Regions from separate parts of the Streptomyces sp. NPDC097981 genome, predicted to be linked through region 1. Evidence: riboswitches for the same ligand, from Rfam matches in the RefSeq annotation. Region 1 holds a riboswitch; the other holds the start of a gene.
The links. Region 1 has a riboswitch for ZMP and ZTP ahead of ABTY04_RS00430 (bifunctional 5,10-methylenetetrahydrofolate dehydrogenase/5,10-methenyltetrahydrofolate cyclohydrolase). Riboswitches for the same ligand answer to the same signal wherever they lie in the genome.
Positions count from the first base shown of each region.

Region 2: linked by a shared signal. The riboswitch ahead of glyA (serine hydroxymethyltransferase) and the one ahead of ABTY04_RS00430 (bifunctional 5,10-methylenetetrahydrofolate dehydrogenase/5,10-methenyltetrahydrofolate cyclohydrolase) in region 1 are both predicted to bind ZMP and ZTP.

Region 1 covers NZ_JBEORW010000001.1:98,201-105,977, forward strand. Annotated here, with positions in the region: gene ABTY04_RS00410 (amino acid permease) at 1-84, shown strand, start outside; gene ABTY04_RS00415 (SRPBCC family protein) at 139-579, shown strand; gene ABTY04_RS00420 (RNA polymerase sigma factor) at 639-2,225, opposite strand; partial or broken gene ABTY04_RS00425 (SAM-dependent methyltransferase) at 2,460-2,711, opposite strand; ZMP/ZTP riboswitch at 2,900-2,979, shown strand; gene ABTY04_RS00430 (bifunctional 5,10-methylenetetrahydrofolate dehydrogenase/5,10-methenyltetrahydrofolate cyclohydrolase) at 3,044-3,934, shown strand; gene ABTY04_RS00435 (NADH:flavin oxidoreductase/NADH oxidase family protein) at 4,255-5,544, shown strand; gene ABTY04_RS00440 (MAB_1171c family putative transporter) at 5,567-6,760, opposite strand; gene ABTY04_RS00445 (NAD(P)/FAD-dependent oxidoreductase) at 6,757-7,777, opposite strand, start outside.
Region 2 covers NZ_JBEORW010000011.1:181,161-188,937, reverse strand. Annotated here, with positions in the region: gene pdxR (MocR-like pyridoxine biosynthesis transcription factor PdxR) at 1-407, shown strand, start outside; gene ABTY04_RS13940 (DMT family protein) at 515-1,360, opposite strand; gene ABTY04_RS13935 (hypothetical protein) at 1,458-1,766, shown strand; gene ABTY04_RS13930 (glutathionylspermidine synthase family protein) at 1,773-2,963, shown strand; gene rocD (ornithine--oxo-acid transaminase) at 3,009-4,214, opposite strand; ZMP/ZTP riboswitch at 4,365-4,455, shown strand; gene glyA (serine hydroxymethyltransferase) at 4,491-5,759, shown strand; gene trpS (tryptophan--tRNA ligase) at 5,983-6,996, shown strand; gene ABTY04_RS13910 (2'-5' RNA ligase family protein) at 7,096-7,707, shown strand.

The DNA of each region.
Region 1 (7,777 bases):
GTCTACCAGGGGACCCTGTTCCTCTTCGCGGGCGTCCTCGTCCACGCCGCGATGTCCGCGCGCAAGGCCCGCGTCACCGCCTGACCTGCGCGGTAACGTGGAAGGAGGAGGGAAATCAGGGGGCAGTAAGGGGTCGCCATGTCCGCGATCAGACAAAGCATCGACATTTCCCGCAGTCCCGAAGACGTCTTCGAATACGTGACGGACCCCACGCATCTGCCGGAGTGGCAGGACAGCGCCGTCTCCGCCCGGCCGCTCGACGGCGCACCCCTCCACGTCGGCTCCAAGGTCGCCGTCACCCGGCGCATGGGCAAGCGGGAGTTCCCGATGACCATGGAGGTCACGGAGCTCGACCCGCCGCGCAGCTGGCACATCCAGGGCGTCGACGGGCCCGTACGCGGCGATGTGCGAGGGACCATCGAACCCCTCGACGGCGGAAAGCGCTCGCGCGTGACCCTGGACCTCGACTTCGAGGGCCACGGCATCGGCAAGGTCGTCGCGCCGCTCGTGGTCAAGCCGTACGCCCGCAGGGAGATGCCGCGCAACGAGGAGAAGCTGAAGCACCTGCTGGAGAACTGACTCCCCCGGGGCGCCGCCCTCGGGCCGGTCTCGCGACCGGCCCGGGGGCGTGGCCGGGATCAGTCCAGGTAGTCGCGCAGCACCTGCGAACGCGACGGGTGGCGCAGCTTCGACATCGTCTTGGACTCGATCTGGCGGATGCGCTCACGGGTGACCCCGTACACGCGGCCGATCTCGTCCAGGGTCTTCGGCTGGCCGTCGTTCAGGCCGTACCGCATGGAGACCACGCCCGCCTCACGCTCGGAGAGCGTGCCCAGGATCGACTGGAGCTGCTCCTGGAGGAACGTGAAGGAGACCGCGTCGGCCGGGACGACCGCCTCGGAGTCCTCGATGAGGTCACCGAACTCGCTGTCGCCCTCCTCACCCAGGGGGGTGTGCAGGGAGATCGGCTCGCGGCCGTACTTCTGGACCTCGATGACCTTCTCAGGGGTCATGTCGAGCTCCTTGCCCAGCTCCTCCGGAGTGGGCTCCCGGCCGAGGTCCTGGAGCATCTGGCGCTGGACGCGGGCCAGCTTGTTGATGATCTCGACCATGTGGACGGGGATGCGGATGGTGCGCGACTGGTCGGCCATGGCACGCGTGATCGCCTGCCGGATCCACCAGGTCGCGTACGTGGAGAACTTGAAGCCCTTGGTGTAGTCGAACTTCTCCACGGCGCGGATCAGGCCGACGTTGCCCTCCTGGATCAGGTCCAGGAAGAGCATGCCACGGCCGGTGTAGCGCTTGGCCAGCGAGACCACGAGACGGAGGTTGGCCTCCAGCAGGTGGTTCTTGGCACGACGGCCGTCCTCGACCAGGATCTCCAGCTCGCGCTTGAACGCGGGCTTGTGGTCCTTCTCCTCTTCGAGCTTGTACTCGGAGAAGAGACCCGCCTCGATGCGCTTGGCGAGCTCGACCTCCTGCTCGGCGTTGAGGAGCGGCACCTTGCCGATCAGCTTGAGGTAGTCCTTGACCGGGTCGGCGGTGGCGCCGGCCACCATGACCGTCTGCGCCGGAGCGTCGTCCTCGTCGTCGTCGGACAGGACGAAGCCCTGGGTGCCGCCGGCCTTGGGGGCCTCCTCCTCGACGTCGTCGACGAGGTCCTCGGCGGCCCAGTCCTCACCCTCGGCGACCGGGTTCTCACCCTCGTCGGCGTCCTTGGCGCTGGTCTTCTTGGCCGCGGCGGTCTTCTTCACCGCGGTCTTCTTCGCGACGGTCTTCTTGACCGTCCGCTTCTTCGGGTCGGCGGCGTCGGCCGTCACCTCGTCCGCGGCAGCGGCGGCCGGCGAAGCGGATATCGCCGCCGCGGTGGTCGGGGCCGGGCTGGTGGCCGACGCCTTGCGCGCACCGATGGGGCGCGGCGCTGCCGCCGCCTTCTTGGTCACGGTGCGGGCAGGCGCGGCGGCCGCCTTGCGGGGCTTCTTCGCGGCAGCCTTCGTGGCGGGGGCGGCGCTGACGTGCAGCGCGACACCCTCCTCGTCCAGGACCTGGTTCAGGCTGCGCAGGACCCGCTTCCACTGGTCCACCGGGATGCGGCCGGCCTCGAAGGCCTGGCGCACATCGTCACCGTTGATGTGACCCTGCTCGCGGCCGCGCTCGACGAGCGCGACGAGGGCCTCCGATTCGGCGATCTCCGGAGGGAACGTACGGGACGGGCTGAGCGACACAAGGAGCCTCTCGTTGCGAACAGATAGGGAGTGGGCGGGACATCATCGCGCGGACTCGGGAAACAGGCCCGAGGGGGGTCTGTATTCCGGGGCCGCGCGAGGACACCTGTCGGTTCATCGCATGCCCGAGTCGATTCGTTACGCGCTGAATTGAGTGACCTGCGCCACGCTGTGGGCGCGCAACCGATCGGCTGGGAAACCGTCCGCGCCTCCGCCGCCCTCCCGTCGGCCCGTTTTGCGGGCCTCGATGAGGAAACGGGCGGTGTGCGCCACGAACGGACCGTCGCGTTCGATCTGTTCGTGGAGCTCGCGCAGCCGGTCCCGGTACTGCCCGACCGTGAAGCCGGGCACCATCCAGATCACCTTCCGGAGGAAGTAGATCACGGCTCCGATGTCGTGGAACTCCGTATCCGGTCTTTCGGAGCGCAGATCGACGACTTCGAGGCCGGCCCTGGTGGCGTCGGCGACCGCGTCCTCGGGGTGCCGGCCGTCGAGCCAGGAGAAGTCCCAGCCGTCGACGGAGACCGACTCGGCTTCGGCGACGAGGGAGTCGAAAGTACGCGTCATGTCTCAATCGTCCCCGGCGGGGCGCCTGTGATCCACCGGTTTTGCCGGATTTCCGGCCCTCGGGGTCCTCGCGGGCTCCGGACGCGCCGGCCAGGTCCATTAGAGTGGGGGCGGGCCGTGACTGGCGTTCGGGTGGATCACCACCGGGGAGCGGCCCGGCGCACCTGCCGTGCGCCCGGCGTACCGCACGTACACCGACTGCCGCGCGCCTGGGCGAACCGCGATCCCGCAGCGACGCTCAGGAGACCCCCATGACGACCGCCCAGACCCTCCAGCCTGCCCGGACCGCCCGGCTCATGGACGGCACCGCCCTCGCCCGCCGCATCTCGGAGCAGACCGCCGCCCTCGCGGCGAAGATCACCGAGCGCACCGGCACCGCCCCCTGCCTCGCGACCGTGCTGGTCGGCGAGGACCCGGCGTCCGTCACGTACGTACGGATGAAGCAGAACCGCTGCGCCAAGGCCGGAATCACCTCCCGCCACGTGGAGCTGCCGGCCGAGACCACCACCGAGGAGCTCGTCGCCGCCCTCACGGCCCTCTCCGAGGACCCGGAGATCAGCGGCATCCTGCTCCAGCACCCGGTCCCGCACCACATCGACGAGCGCGCCGCCTTCGAGGCCATCGCCCCGGGCAAGGACGTCGACGGCGTCACCATGCACTCGTTCGCCGCCATGGGCTTCGGACTGCCGGGCTTCGTCTCCTGCACGCCCGGCGGCATCATGCGGCTCCTCGCCGAGTACGACGTGGACCTGACCGGCAAGCACGCCGTCGTCGTCGGCCGCAGTGCGATCCTGGGCAAGCCGGCGGGCATGCTGCTGCTGGAGCAGAACGCCACCGTCACCTACTGCCACTCCCGCACGGTGGACCTGCCCTCGATCGTGCGCCAGGCCGACGTGCTGGTCGCCGCCGTCGGCAAGGCCGAGTTCATCCGCGGCGAGGACATCAAGCCGGGCGCCGTGGTCCTGGACGCCGGCTACAACGAGGGCAACGTCGGCGACGTCCACTTCGAGTCGGCCGCCGCCCGCGCCTCGCTGATCACCCCGGTCCCCGGCGGCGTCGGCCCGATGACCATCGCCGTCCTGCTGGAGCAGACCGTCCGGGCGGCCGCCGCCCAGGCCGGGCTGGAGCTCGCGGACCTCTGACGCGACCGGCACCCACCCCCGTACGGGAACGCCCCGGGCCCTTCGGCCCGGGGCGTTCCCGCGTGTCCGGTTTCTTGCGGCCTTCTCGCGGCTCTCGTGCGGCCTGGCGGCCCTGCCGGCCGCCCGGCCTGCGACCGGAAGGCACGGCTTCCGCAGCGGGTGACGCGGCCCTCACGGCGGGTGCCGGGACGGCCTTCTGCCCCAAGCGCCCCAAGGGAATCACCAGTGCCGGCACCCGGCCGGAGCCGTCGCGAACCGGTTCCCGCAGCAGCCTGCCGGGGGCCGGGGAGGGGGCTGTATCTTTGCGCCCGGGCGCGGGGATGACACGTGCAACACGCTTCCTGGGGGAACTGCTGATGGACCTGTTCACGCCACTGGAGCTGCCGTGCGGGACGGTCCTGCCGAACCGCCTGGCGAAGGCCGCCATGGAGGAGAGCCTCGCCGGGCCCGGCCAACTGCCGGACGAGCGCATCGAACGGCTCTACCGCCGCTGGGCGCAGGGCGGCGCCGGACTCCTGATCACCGGGAACGTCATGGTCGACCGCCGCGCGCTGACCGCACCGGGGACGATCGTCCTCGACGCCCGCTCCCCGCTCGACCCCTTCCGCCGCTGGGCCGAGGCCGCAACCGGCGCCGGCGGCCGGGTCTGGATGCAGATCAACCACCCGGGCCGGCAGGTCGGCTCCGAGATGCCCGGCACGGCCTGGGCGCCCTCCGACATAGGCGTGAGCCTCGGCAAGCACACCAAGCGCTTCGCCCGCCCCACCGCGATGACCGAGGCCGACATCGAGGCCACCGTCGCCCGGTTCGCGGTCACGGCCCGCCGGGCCGAGCAGGCCGGCTTCGACGGGGTGCAGATCCACGCCGCCCACGGCTACCTCCTCAGCCAGTTCCTCTCCCCGCTGGTCAACCGGCGCACCGACCGTTGGGGCGGCAGCCTGGAGAACCGGGTCCGGCTGCTCACCGAGGTCGTCGGGGCCGTCCGCGCGCAGGTGGGCTCCGGCTTCGCCGTCGGGGTCAAGCTCAACACCGCCGACTTCCAGCGCGGCGGCTTCGACACCGAGGAGGCGGCGCAGGTCCTCGCGGTCCTCGGCGGCCTCGGCGTCGACCTGGTCGAACTGTCCGGCGGCAGCGTCGAGAGCCCGGCCACCCTCGGCCGCACCGCCGACCGGCGGACCCTGGAGCGGGAGGCGTACTTCCTCGCCTTCGCCGAGCAGTTCCTGGACTCGGCCACGGTGCCGCTGATGCTGACCGGGGGGATCGGCCGCCGGCAGACCGCGCAGCGGGTCCTGGAGCGCGGCGTGTCCGTCGTGGGACTCGCCTCGGCCCTGGCCTTCCGCCCCGACCTGCCGGCCCGCTGGCGCGTCGGGGAGGACGTACGGGTGACCGTGGAGCGGCTGCGGTGGAAGGACCGGGACCTGGCCGGCGCCGGAATGCTGGCCTTCGTACGGTTCCAGCTGCACCGGCTGGCCCGCGGTCTGGAACCGCGCCCGGAGGCCTCCCCGCGGGCCACGTTCGCCCGCGACCAGCTCCAGCACTGGCGCAGGGTGCGGGCCTACGGGGCCTGGCTCGCCCGCAACCCCGAGTCCGAGGACGCCCTCGCCGGCTGACGGCAGCCGCCGCGCGGGCCGCTCAGAGGGCGACGGGGTCCCTTCGTACGGCCGCCACGATCGGGGAGGCCCGGAACTCCCGGGCCAGCGCGGCCAGCGGCCGGGAATCCAGGCGGTACGGCTCGGGCAGCCCCTGGCCGGCCTCGCCGGGGGGTTCCCCGTCGCCGTCCGCCAGGTCCGCGGCCTCCCGGCGCAGGCAGGCCGCGGCGAGCATGGCCGCGTCGGCCACGACGGAGGCCCGCGCCTCGCACATGCCCTGGCCGAGCGCGGCCTCGTACGCGGAGCCCCGGACGGCCGGGTCGAACCAGCGGCTCAGGGCCAGGATCCCGTCGTCGATCACCGATTCCCGGTGGATCAGCCGGATCCCGATCGGCGACCACCAGGTCAGCGGCACGATGGTCACGCTCGACGCGGCGAATCCGCGCAGCGCCTTCCACAGCGGGTGCAGCCGCCGGTACTGGCTGAAGTCCCGCCAGGCCGCCGAGCCGCCGACCAGCGGCACGATGAACCCCGACCCCACCATCAGCGCCGCCGCGGAGGCGAAGGGCGGGGCCACGTACGTGGACAGGCCGTCCCAGTCGCGGCCCGCCCAGCGGGCGCCCACCGCCATCCACTTCGTCACGAGGTAGCCGAGGTCCAGCGCCCCGCCGAGCACGATCATGGCGAGTCCGGTGCGCAGCGGGCGCAGCGAGGGGCGTACGCGCAGCAGCCACTTCCAGCACAGCAGGGTGAGCGTCGAACTGCCCACGGTGTGCGCGAGCAGGTAGCAGACGATCATCTCGCGCAGCCAGGGAGTGTTCGCGTAGTAGGTGTCCAGGTCCCTGAGCCGCTCGACCGGGGCGTCGCCGATCGCGAACAGGGCGACGATGAGCAGCGTGACGGCGCCGAACACGGCGACCGTCAGCCGGGTGGCCCGCCGTACGACCGCGGGCGGTCCGCCGCCCCAGTGCAGGACGAGGACGATGCACGATCCCGAGAACGCGGTCAGCGCGCTGTACACGAGCGGAGCCGAGAAGTTGACGATCCCGGTGAGCCGGTTGACCGCGGAGATCGTCGGGGGCGCCGCCAGGAACATGACGAGGCAGCCGACGACGAGCAGGGTGCACACGGCCCGCATGAGCGGCTGGTCCCAGCCCCGGCGCAGGGTCGGTGCCTTGATCAGCAGCGCCAGGATCATCACCGACCCCGGAACGTAGAGGATGAGACCGTCGGTCATCGCGCCTGACCGACGGGACCGACGGGACCGACGGGACCGGCCGGGCCCATGGGGTCGGCGGGATCGGCCGGGTCCGCCGGCCCGACCGGCCCGGAACCCTGGTCGAGCCCCGCGACGGCCCGCTCGGCCGCCGTCAGCGGCGGCGCCTTCGGCGCACCCTGGTCCGAGGCGCGCAGCACGTGCCAGACCACCGACGGGCGCAGCCAGTACGTGGGCGGGCTGCTCATGGTGATGACCTGGAGGAACGCGGCGGTCAGCGCCTCACGGGTGGTGGCCCCGGTCATCAACCGGTTGACGTACGCGTTGAGCAGCCCGGCACCGGCCCGCGGCTTCATGCCGGTGGCTCCGGGATACAGGATGTCCTGCGAGGTGGCGAGCTCCCAGGCGGTGGCCACCTGCGGGACCAGCGCCCGCTGTGCCTCGCGCCCGAAGGCGGGATGGCCGGGTCCCTTGGCGCGCAGCAGGGTGCGTACAGCGAGCAAGCCCTGCGCGGCGACGGTCATCCCCTGCCCGTAGAGCGGGTTGAAGGTGGCGACGGAGTCGCCGACGGCGAAGAAGCCGTCGGGCAGGTCCGCCTTCTCGAAATAGACCCTGCGGTTGGCGGTCCCCTGGGTGACGGCGACGTCGGTGAGGGGCTTCCTGCCTTCGAGGAGCTCGCCGACGACGGGATCGCGTATGCCCTTGGCGAACGGGATGAACTGCTCCGGATCCCCGGTGGGCTGGCCGCCGCGGGTGCCCGAGAGGGTGGCCTGCCACTGGCCGTTCTCGATCGGGACGATCGTCGCCGTCTGGCCGGGTACGTACATCCGCGGATCGGACTGCACGTTGACGATCGGGAAACCCATCTCGTGGGCTCCGGCGGGCGCTTCGAAGATCCGGGTCGCATACACCAGGCCGGAGTCGACCTGGGCCTGTCTGATCCCGCCGACCCCGAGCTCCTGCAGCCACGCCCGGGCCCGGGAGCCGCGCCCGCTCGCGTCGACCACGAGGTCGGCGGTCAGCAGCCGGCCCTCCTCC
Region 2 (7,777 bases), on a different contig from region 1:
TGGACGAGGTCGTCGCGATGAAGGGGCCAACCGACTGGACGTCGAGCGCACTGGAACAGCTGACGCTCGCGGAGTTCATCCGGTCCGGGGCGTACGACCGGCACGTGCGCGGCATGCGGCTGCACTACCGGCGGCGCCGGGACGAGCTGGTCGCCGCCGTCTCCGGCCGGGTCGCGGTGTCGGGCCTCGCGGCGGGCCTGCACGCGGTGCTGGACCTCCCGGCGGGGACGCAGGCGTCGGTCCTGCGGGCCGCGGCCTGGCAGGACCTGGCCCTGGACACCCTGTCCCGCTACGCCCACCCGGAGGCGGGCCTCCCGGAGCGCGAGGCGCTGGTGGTCGGTTACGGGACCCCGCCGACGAGCGCGTGGTCGCCGACGCTCGCGGCGCTGGTCGCCGCGCTGCCGTGACGCGTGCGCGGCGGGCGCGGCGCCGTTGCGGGGGGCGCTGCCCCCGGACCCCCACGCCTCAATCGCCGGCGGGGCTGGTTTTGCTGCGGCTCCGGGACCCGCGTGCCTCAAACGCCGGCGGGGCCGGATTGTGCCGGCGCGGGGCTCGGTTGCGGGGGTTCGCCGAAGCGGGCCAGGGCGAGGGCCCCGGCCACCGCCACCGCGAAGCCCAGCACCGCCAGCCAGGCCAGGCCCTCGCGTGTGCGGTCGCCGAGCCACACCACGCCCACCACCGCCGGGCCGATCGTCTCGCCGATGACCATCCCCGCCGTGGCCACCGTCACCGAGCCCCGCTGGAGCGCCGAGGTGAGCAGCAGGAACGCCGCGCCCCCGCCCAGCAGCAGGGCGTACAGCGCCGGGTTTGTGAACGAGATGCCGTCGATCAAGCGGACCGCCACCTCCACCACCCCGAAGCCCGTCCCCGCCGCCAGGCCGAGGACCAGTGCCCGCGAGGGGTCCGGGAGCCCGCCGGCCACCGCCCCGATCAGCAGCACCAGTCCCGCCACCGCCAGCAGCCCCAGCTTCAGCGCGAACGATCCCGTCCCCGAGCCCTCCTCGCCCGAGGCCAGCCCCAGCATCGCCAGCCCCGCGCACACCATCCCCACGGCGCCCCACTCCGCCCCGCGCAGCCGTACGTGCAACAGCCGCGCCGAGACCACCGCCGTCACCGCGAGGCTCGCCGCCAGCGCCGCCCCCACCGCGTAGATCGGGATGTGCTTCAGCGCCACGATCTGGAGGACGAAGCCGGCCGCGTCCAGAGCCAGGCCCAGCGCGTACCGCCACTGCCGGGCCGCCCGCAGCAGCAGCGCCGTGTCCAGCCCCGACCCCGTCCCGGGCTCCGCCGCCCGCGCGGCCATCGCCTGGAGGACCGACGCCGTGCCGAAGCAGACCGCCGCACCGAGTGCGCAAAACATCCCAAGGAGCACGAACGGACTCTAGGTCATGGAGGTGATGGGAGGGTTTCGACGGCCGGATTCCATCGCTCCGCCGCCCCGTTCTAGTCTGTCCGCCATGGACGACAGCAGCACAGGCAGCAGTACGACCCGACGCCGCATGCGATCCGGCGGCGTCGCCCTCGGCGGCATGGGCCTGCTCGCTGCAGCGCTCGTGGCCTGCGGCAGCAGCAGCGAGCCCGACAAGCGCTGCGCGGACCGCGCCACCCTGGAGAAGCTGAACACCAAGGAGTGCAAGAGCGGCGGCCGCGGTGCGTACTACTACGGCGGCAGCGTCTCCAACAACCGGGTCAAGGGCGGCAGCTTCGACAAGTCCGCCGTCACCCGCGGCGGCATCGGCGGCCACTCCAGCTCCAGCGGCGGCTGAACCCGCGTGCGCCGCCACACCATCGAACCGCGCCCCGACTGGCAGAGGACGGTCGAGGAGCAGGGGCTCGTCTACCCCCTCACCCGCTACCCCGACGACTCCCTGCGCCCCTACTGGGACGAGAGCGCGTACTACTCCTTCTCGCTCCCCGAGATCGAGGCGCTGGAGAACGTGGTCGAGGAACTGCACGCCATGTGTCTGGCCGCGGCCGCGCACATCGTCGAGCACGACCGTTTCGCGGACCTCGGCATCACCGACCCGCGTCTCGCGGAGCTGATCGCCGAGTCCTGGCGCCGGCGTGCCGAGCAGCCGTCCCTCTACGGCCGGTTCGACCTGCGCTACGACGGCCGTGGCAGCCCGGCCAAGATGCTGGAGTACAACGCGGACACCCCCACCTCCCTCGTGGAGGCGGCCAGTCCGCAGTGGTTCTGGATGGAGGAGCGCTTCCCCGGCGCCGACCAGTGGAACTCCCTCCACGAGCGGCTCGTCGAGGCCTGGCGCCGCCAGGCGGAGCTGCTGCCGCCCGGCCCGCTGCACTTCGCGCACTCCGAGACCGACGAGCTCGGCGAGGACCTGATGACGGTCGCCTACCTCCAGGAGACCGCCGAGCAGGCGGGCCTGGCGACCGAGCAGCTGTCCGTCGAGCAGATCGGCTGGGACAGCCTGTCGGGCCGGTTCGTGGACCAGAAACTCGGGTTCATCCGCAGCTGCTTCAAGCTCTACCCGTGGGAATGGCTGGCCACCGACGCGTTCGGCCCGCAGGTCCTCGGCACGTACGACCACGGCGGCGGCTCCGGGACCACCGCCTGGATCGAGCCGCTGTGGAAGATGCTGCTGTCCAACAAGGCGCTGCTGGCGATCCTGTGGGAGCTCTTCCCGGAGCACCCCAACCTGCTGCCCGCCTACCTGGACGGCCCGCGCGAACTCGCCACGACGACCGGTTACGCCGCGAAGCCGCTGCTCGGCCGGGAGGGCGCCGGGGTCACCCTGCACCCGGTCGGCGGAGAGCCGTTCGTGCCGGCCGAGGAGGAGACGTACGTCTTCCAGGGCCTGGCCCCGCTGCCCGACTTCGACGGCAACCGCGTCGTGCTCGGCGCGTGGGTCGTCGAGGAGGAGGCCGCCGGCCTGGGCATCCGGGAATCGGCGGGTCCGGTCACGGACGAGTACGCCCGCTTCCTGCCCCACGTCATCCTGTAGGCGAAGGCGCGTCCGGGCCGCCCGGCCGCGCCTTCGGCGGACCCGTCAGCCGGCCAGTACGGCGCGCAGCTGGTCCAGGCCCCAGTCCAGATCCTCCTTGCTGATCACCAGCGGGGGCGCGATCCGGATCGTCGCCCCGTGGGTGTCCTTGACCAGCACGCCCCGTTCCATCAGCCTCTCGGACACCTCCCGGCCCGTGCCGTGCCCGGGGGCGATGTCGACGCCCGCCCACAGCCCCCGCCCGCGTACGGCGGTCACCGCGCCCCCGCCGACCAGCACGCTCAGCTCCCGGTGCAGGTGGTCGCCGAGCTCGGCGGCGCGCTGCTGGTACTCACCGCCGCGCAGCATCGCGATCACCTCCAGGGCGACCGCGCAGGCCAGCGGGTTGCCGCCGAAGGTGGAGCCGTGCTCGCCGGGCCGGAACACCCCGAGCACGTCCCGGTCGGCGACGACGGCCGAGACCGGGACCACGCCGCCGCCCAGTGCCTTGCCGAGGACGTACACGTCCGGCACGACGTCCTCGTGCTCGCACGCGAAGGTCTTCCCGGTCCGGCCCAGCCCCGACTGGATCTCGTCCGCCATGAAGAGGACGTTCCGCTCGCGCGTGAGCTTCCGTACGCCCTGCAGGTAGCCGGCGGGCGGCACCAGCACGCCCGCCTCGCCCTGGATCGGCTCCAGCAGCACGGCCACGGTGTTCGTCGTGACGGCCGCGGCCAGCGCGGTGAGGTCCCCGTACGGGACGATCTCGAACCCGGGTGTGTAGGGCCCGAAATGGTCGCGGGCCTCGTGGTCCGTGGAGAAGCTCACGATCGTCGTCGTCCGGCCGTGGAAGTTGTCGGCCGCGACGACGATCTTGGCGTGCCCGTCCGGGACGCCCTTGACCTCGTAGCCCCACTTGCGGGCGGTCTTCACCGCCGTCTCCACGGCCTCCGCGCCCGTGTTCATCGGCAGCACCATCTCCTTGCCGCACAGCGCGGCGAGCTCGGTGCAGAAGTCGGCGAACCGGTCGTGCTGGAAGGCCCGCGAGGTGAGCGTGACCCGCTCCAGCTGCGCCTTGGCGGCATCGATCAGCCGCCGGTTGCCGTGGCCGAAGTTGAGGGCCGAGTAGCCCGCGAGCATGTCCAGGAAGCGGCGGCCCTCGATGTCGGTCATCCACGCGCCTTCCGCGGACGCCACGACGACGGGCAGCGGGTGGTAGTTGTGCGCACTGTGCGCCTCGGCGGAACGCATGGCATCAGCAGTTGTCGACACGGGGTCTCCGATCGTCGGTCGGACGGGCAGGGCGACGGGGGTGGCGACGGGGGTGGCGTCACCTGCGTCACCGTCACCTTGTATACGGCTATACGTCGCTCGTATACCGGACGGGGAAACCTTTCTTGTGGACCGCCCGCTAAGGTGGGCGGCACGCACGGCGACTGGCGTACGGAGAACCGACTCCGGGGGAGTCGTGCGCGCACGACCGCATACAGGGCCGCTCGCCTGGGCCTCGCGGGGACGAGATCTGACATCGACCCCGGAGGAGCCGCCATGACCGCGCGCCGCCATCCCGCCCTGTCCGCCGTCGATCCGGAGCTGGCGTCCTTCGTCGCCGCCGAGGAGACCCTGCAGGCGCAGACCCTGCGCCTGATCCCGAGCGAGAACTACGTGTCCGCGGCGGTGCTCGAAGCCTCCGGCACGGTGCTCCAGAACAAGTACAGCGAGGGCTACCCGGGCCGCCGCTACTACGAGGGCCAGCAGAACATCGACCGCGTCGAGGCGCTGGCCGTGGAGCGGGCGAAGGGCCTGTTCGGGGTGGACCACGCCAACGTCCAGCCGTACTCCGGCTCGCCCGCGAACCTCGCGGTCTACCTGGCCTTCGCGAAGCCCGGCGACACGGTGATGGGCATGGCCCTGCCGATGGGCGGGCACCTGACGCACGGCTGGGGGGTCTCGGCGACGGGCTCCTGGTTCCGGGGCGTGCAGTACGGGGTCTCCGCGGAGACGGGCCTGATCGACTACGACGCGGTGCGCGACCTGGCCCTCGCCGAGCGCCCCAAGATCATCTTCTGTGGCGGAACGGCCCTTCCCCGCACGATCGACTTCGCGGCGTTCGCATCGATCGCACAGGAGGCCGGCTCGGTCCTCGTCGCGGACGTGGCCCACATCGCGGGCCTGATCGCGGGCGGGGCGCACCCGTCGCCGGTCGGGCACGTGGACGTCGTCTCGACGACCACGCACAAGACCCTGCGGGGGCCGCGCGGCGCGATGCTGATGTGCCGGGAGGAGTACGCGAAGGCCATCGACAAGGCGGTGTTCCCGGGCCTCCAGGGCGGGCCGCACAACCAGACGACGGCCGGCATCGCGGTCGCGCTGCACGAGGCGGCGCAGCCTTCGTTCACGGCGTACGCCCACGCGGTCGTCGCCAACGCGAAGGCCCTGGCGCAGGCGCTGCTGGGCCGCGGCTTCGACCTCGTGTCGGGCGGTACGGACAACCACCTGATCCTGATGGACCTGACCTCGCGGGGGGTCCCGGGCAAGGTGGCGGCGAAGGCGCTGGACCGCGCGGGGATCGTCGTGAACTACAACACGGTCCCGTTCGACCCGCGCAAGCCGTTCGACCCGTCGGGCATCCGCATCGGCACGCCGTCGCTGACCTCGCGGGGCCTGGGCGTCGACCACATGCCGCTGGTGGCGGACTGGATCTCCCGGGCGGTGGACGCCGCCGCGAAGGAGGACGAGCCGGCCCTGGCCGCGATCCGCGCCGAGGTCGCGGACCTGATGGCGGCCTTCCCGGCGCCGGGCCTCCCGCTGTCCTGATCCGGAACCGGGCCCGCCCCCGGCCGGGCCCGGGCACGTCCGTGGAAAGCGGTCGCTTGCTTCGGGTGATATCCGGCCGGGGGGCTACGCGGCGGTAGGGGCGCCGCGGCCCCCTGCCGCCGGGGAGCAGGGGCAGGTCCCCCGCCGGGCCGCGGCGGGGGACCCGGCGGCTTCCGGCCACTGCGCGGCCGGACTCGGCCCCCGCACCTGAGAGAATGAGGACATGGCTTCTGATCGTCCTCGCGCGCTCTCCGGCATCCAGCCCACCTCCGGTTCGTTCCACCTCGGGAACTACCTCGGAGCCATCCGCCAGTACGTCGCCCTGCAGGAGACGCACGACGCCTTCTACATGGTCGTCGACCTGCACGCGATCACCATGCCGCAGGATCCCAAGGACCTGCGCGCGAACACCCGGCTCTCCGCCGCGCAGCTCCTCGCCGCCGGCCTGGACCCCGAGCGCTGCACGCTCTTCATCCAGAGCCACGTCCCCGAGCACGCGCAGCTCGCCTGGGTCATGAACTGCATCACCGGCTTCGGTGAGGCCAGCCGGATGACCCAGTTCAAGGACAAGTCCGCCAAGGGCGGCGTCAACAGCGCCAGCGTCGGCCTGTTCACGTACCCGATCCTCCAGGTTGCCGACATCCTGCTCTACCAGGCGGACGCCGTCCCCGTGGGCGAGGACCAGCGCCAGCACATCGAGCTGACCCGGGACCTGGCCGAGCGCTTCAACCAGCGCTTCGGCCAGACCTTCACCCTCCCCGCCGCGCACATCGTCAAGGAGGTCGCGAAGATCTACGACCTCCAGGACCCGTCGATCAAGATGTCGAAGTCCGCGTCGTCCCCCAAGGGCCTGATCAACCTCCTCGACGAGCCCAAGGCCACCGAGAAGAAGATCAAGAGCGCGGTCACCGACACCGGTTCCGAGATCCTCTTCGACACCGAGAACAAGCCCGGCGTCAGCAACCTGCTCACGATCTACTCCACCCTCACGGGGGAGACCATCCCCGCTCTCGAAGCCAAGTACGAGGGCAAGGGCTACGGCGCGCTGAAGACGGACCTGGCCGGCGTGATGGTCGATTTCGTCACACCGTTCAAGCAGCGCACCCAGGAATACCTGGACGACCCGGAGACGCTGGATTCCGTCCTGGCCAAGGGCGCGGAGAAGGCCCGCGCGGTCGCCGCCGAGACCCTGGCGCAGGCCTACGACCGCCTCGGCCTGGTCCCCGCCAAGCACTGACCGGACGGCCGGGGAAAGAGGGCCCTGGCAATCCGGGGGGTGCTGGCCCCACACTGGGTCGGCAGGACGTGTACGCAGCAGACGACGGAGGAGACATACGTGGGGACCGTAACGCTCGGCGTTTCGATCGCGGTCCCGGAGCCGTACGGCAGCCAGCTCCAGGAGCTGCGCGCAGGCTTCGGGGACGCTGCCGCGCACGGCATCCCCACGCATGTCACCCTCCTCCCGCCGACCGAGGTGGAGGCCGAGCGGCTGCCGGGGATCAGAGCCCACCTGTCCGAGGTCGCGGCCGCGTTCGGCCCCTTCGGCATGCGGCTCGCGGGCACCGGAACGTTCCGCCCGCTCTCGCCGGTCGTGTTCGTCCGGGTCGCCGAGGGCGGTCCGGGCTGCACCCGGCTCCAGGGCCTGGTCCGCGACCCGGACGGGCCGCTCGACCGGGAGCTGGCGTTCCCGTACCACCCGCACGTCACCATCGCCCACGGGATCTCCGAGGAGGCGATGGACCTGGCGTTCAGCACCCTCGCCGAGTACGCGGCGCAGTGGACCTGCGCGGGTTTCGCGCTCTACGAGCAGGGCTCGGACGGGGTCTGGCGCAAGCTGCACGAGTACCCCTTCGGCAGCGGCCCGGTCGCCGGCGTCCCGGCACAGCTCGGCTCACCGGTCGACGAGGCGACGGGCGCCGCGGGCGAGGACGCCGTACGGCGCTCCTGACGGAGCGGCCTGAGGGTCTGGCGGGCGTGGAACCGGAGCGTGCGCAGGACCAGCGTGTGGAACGGCCGGC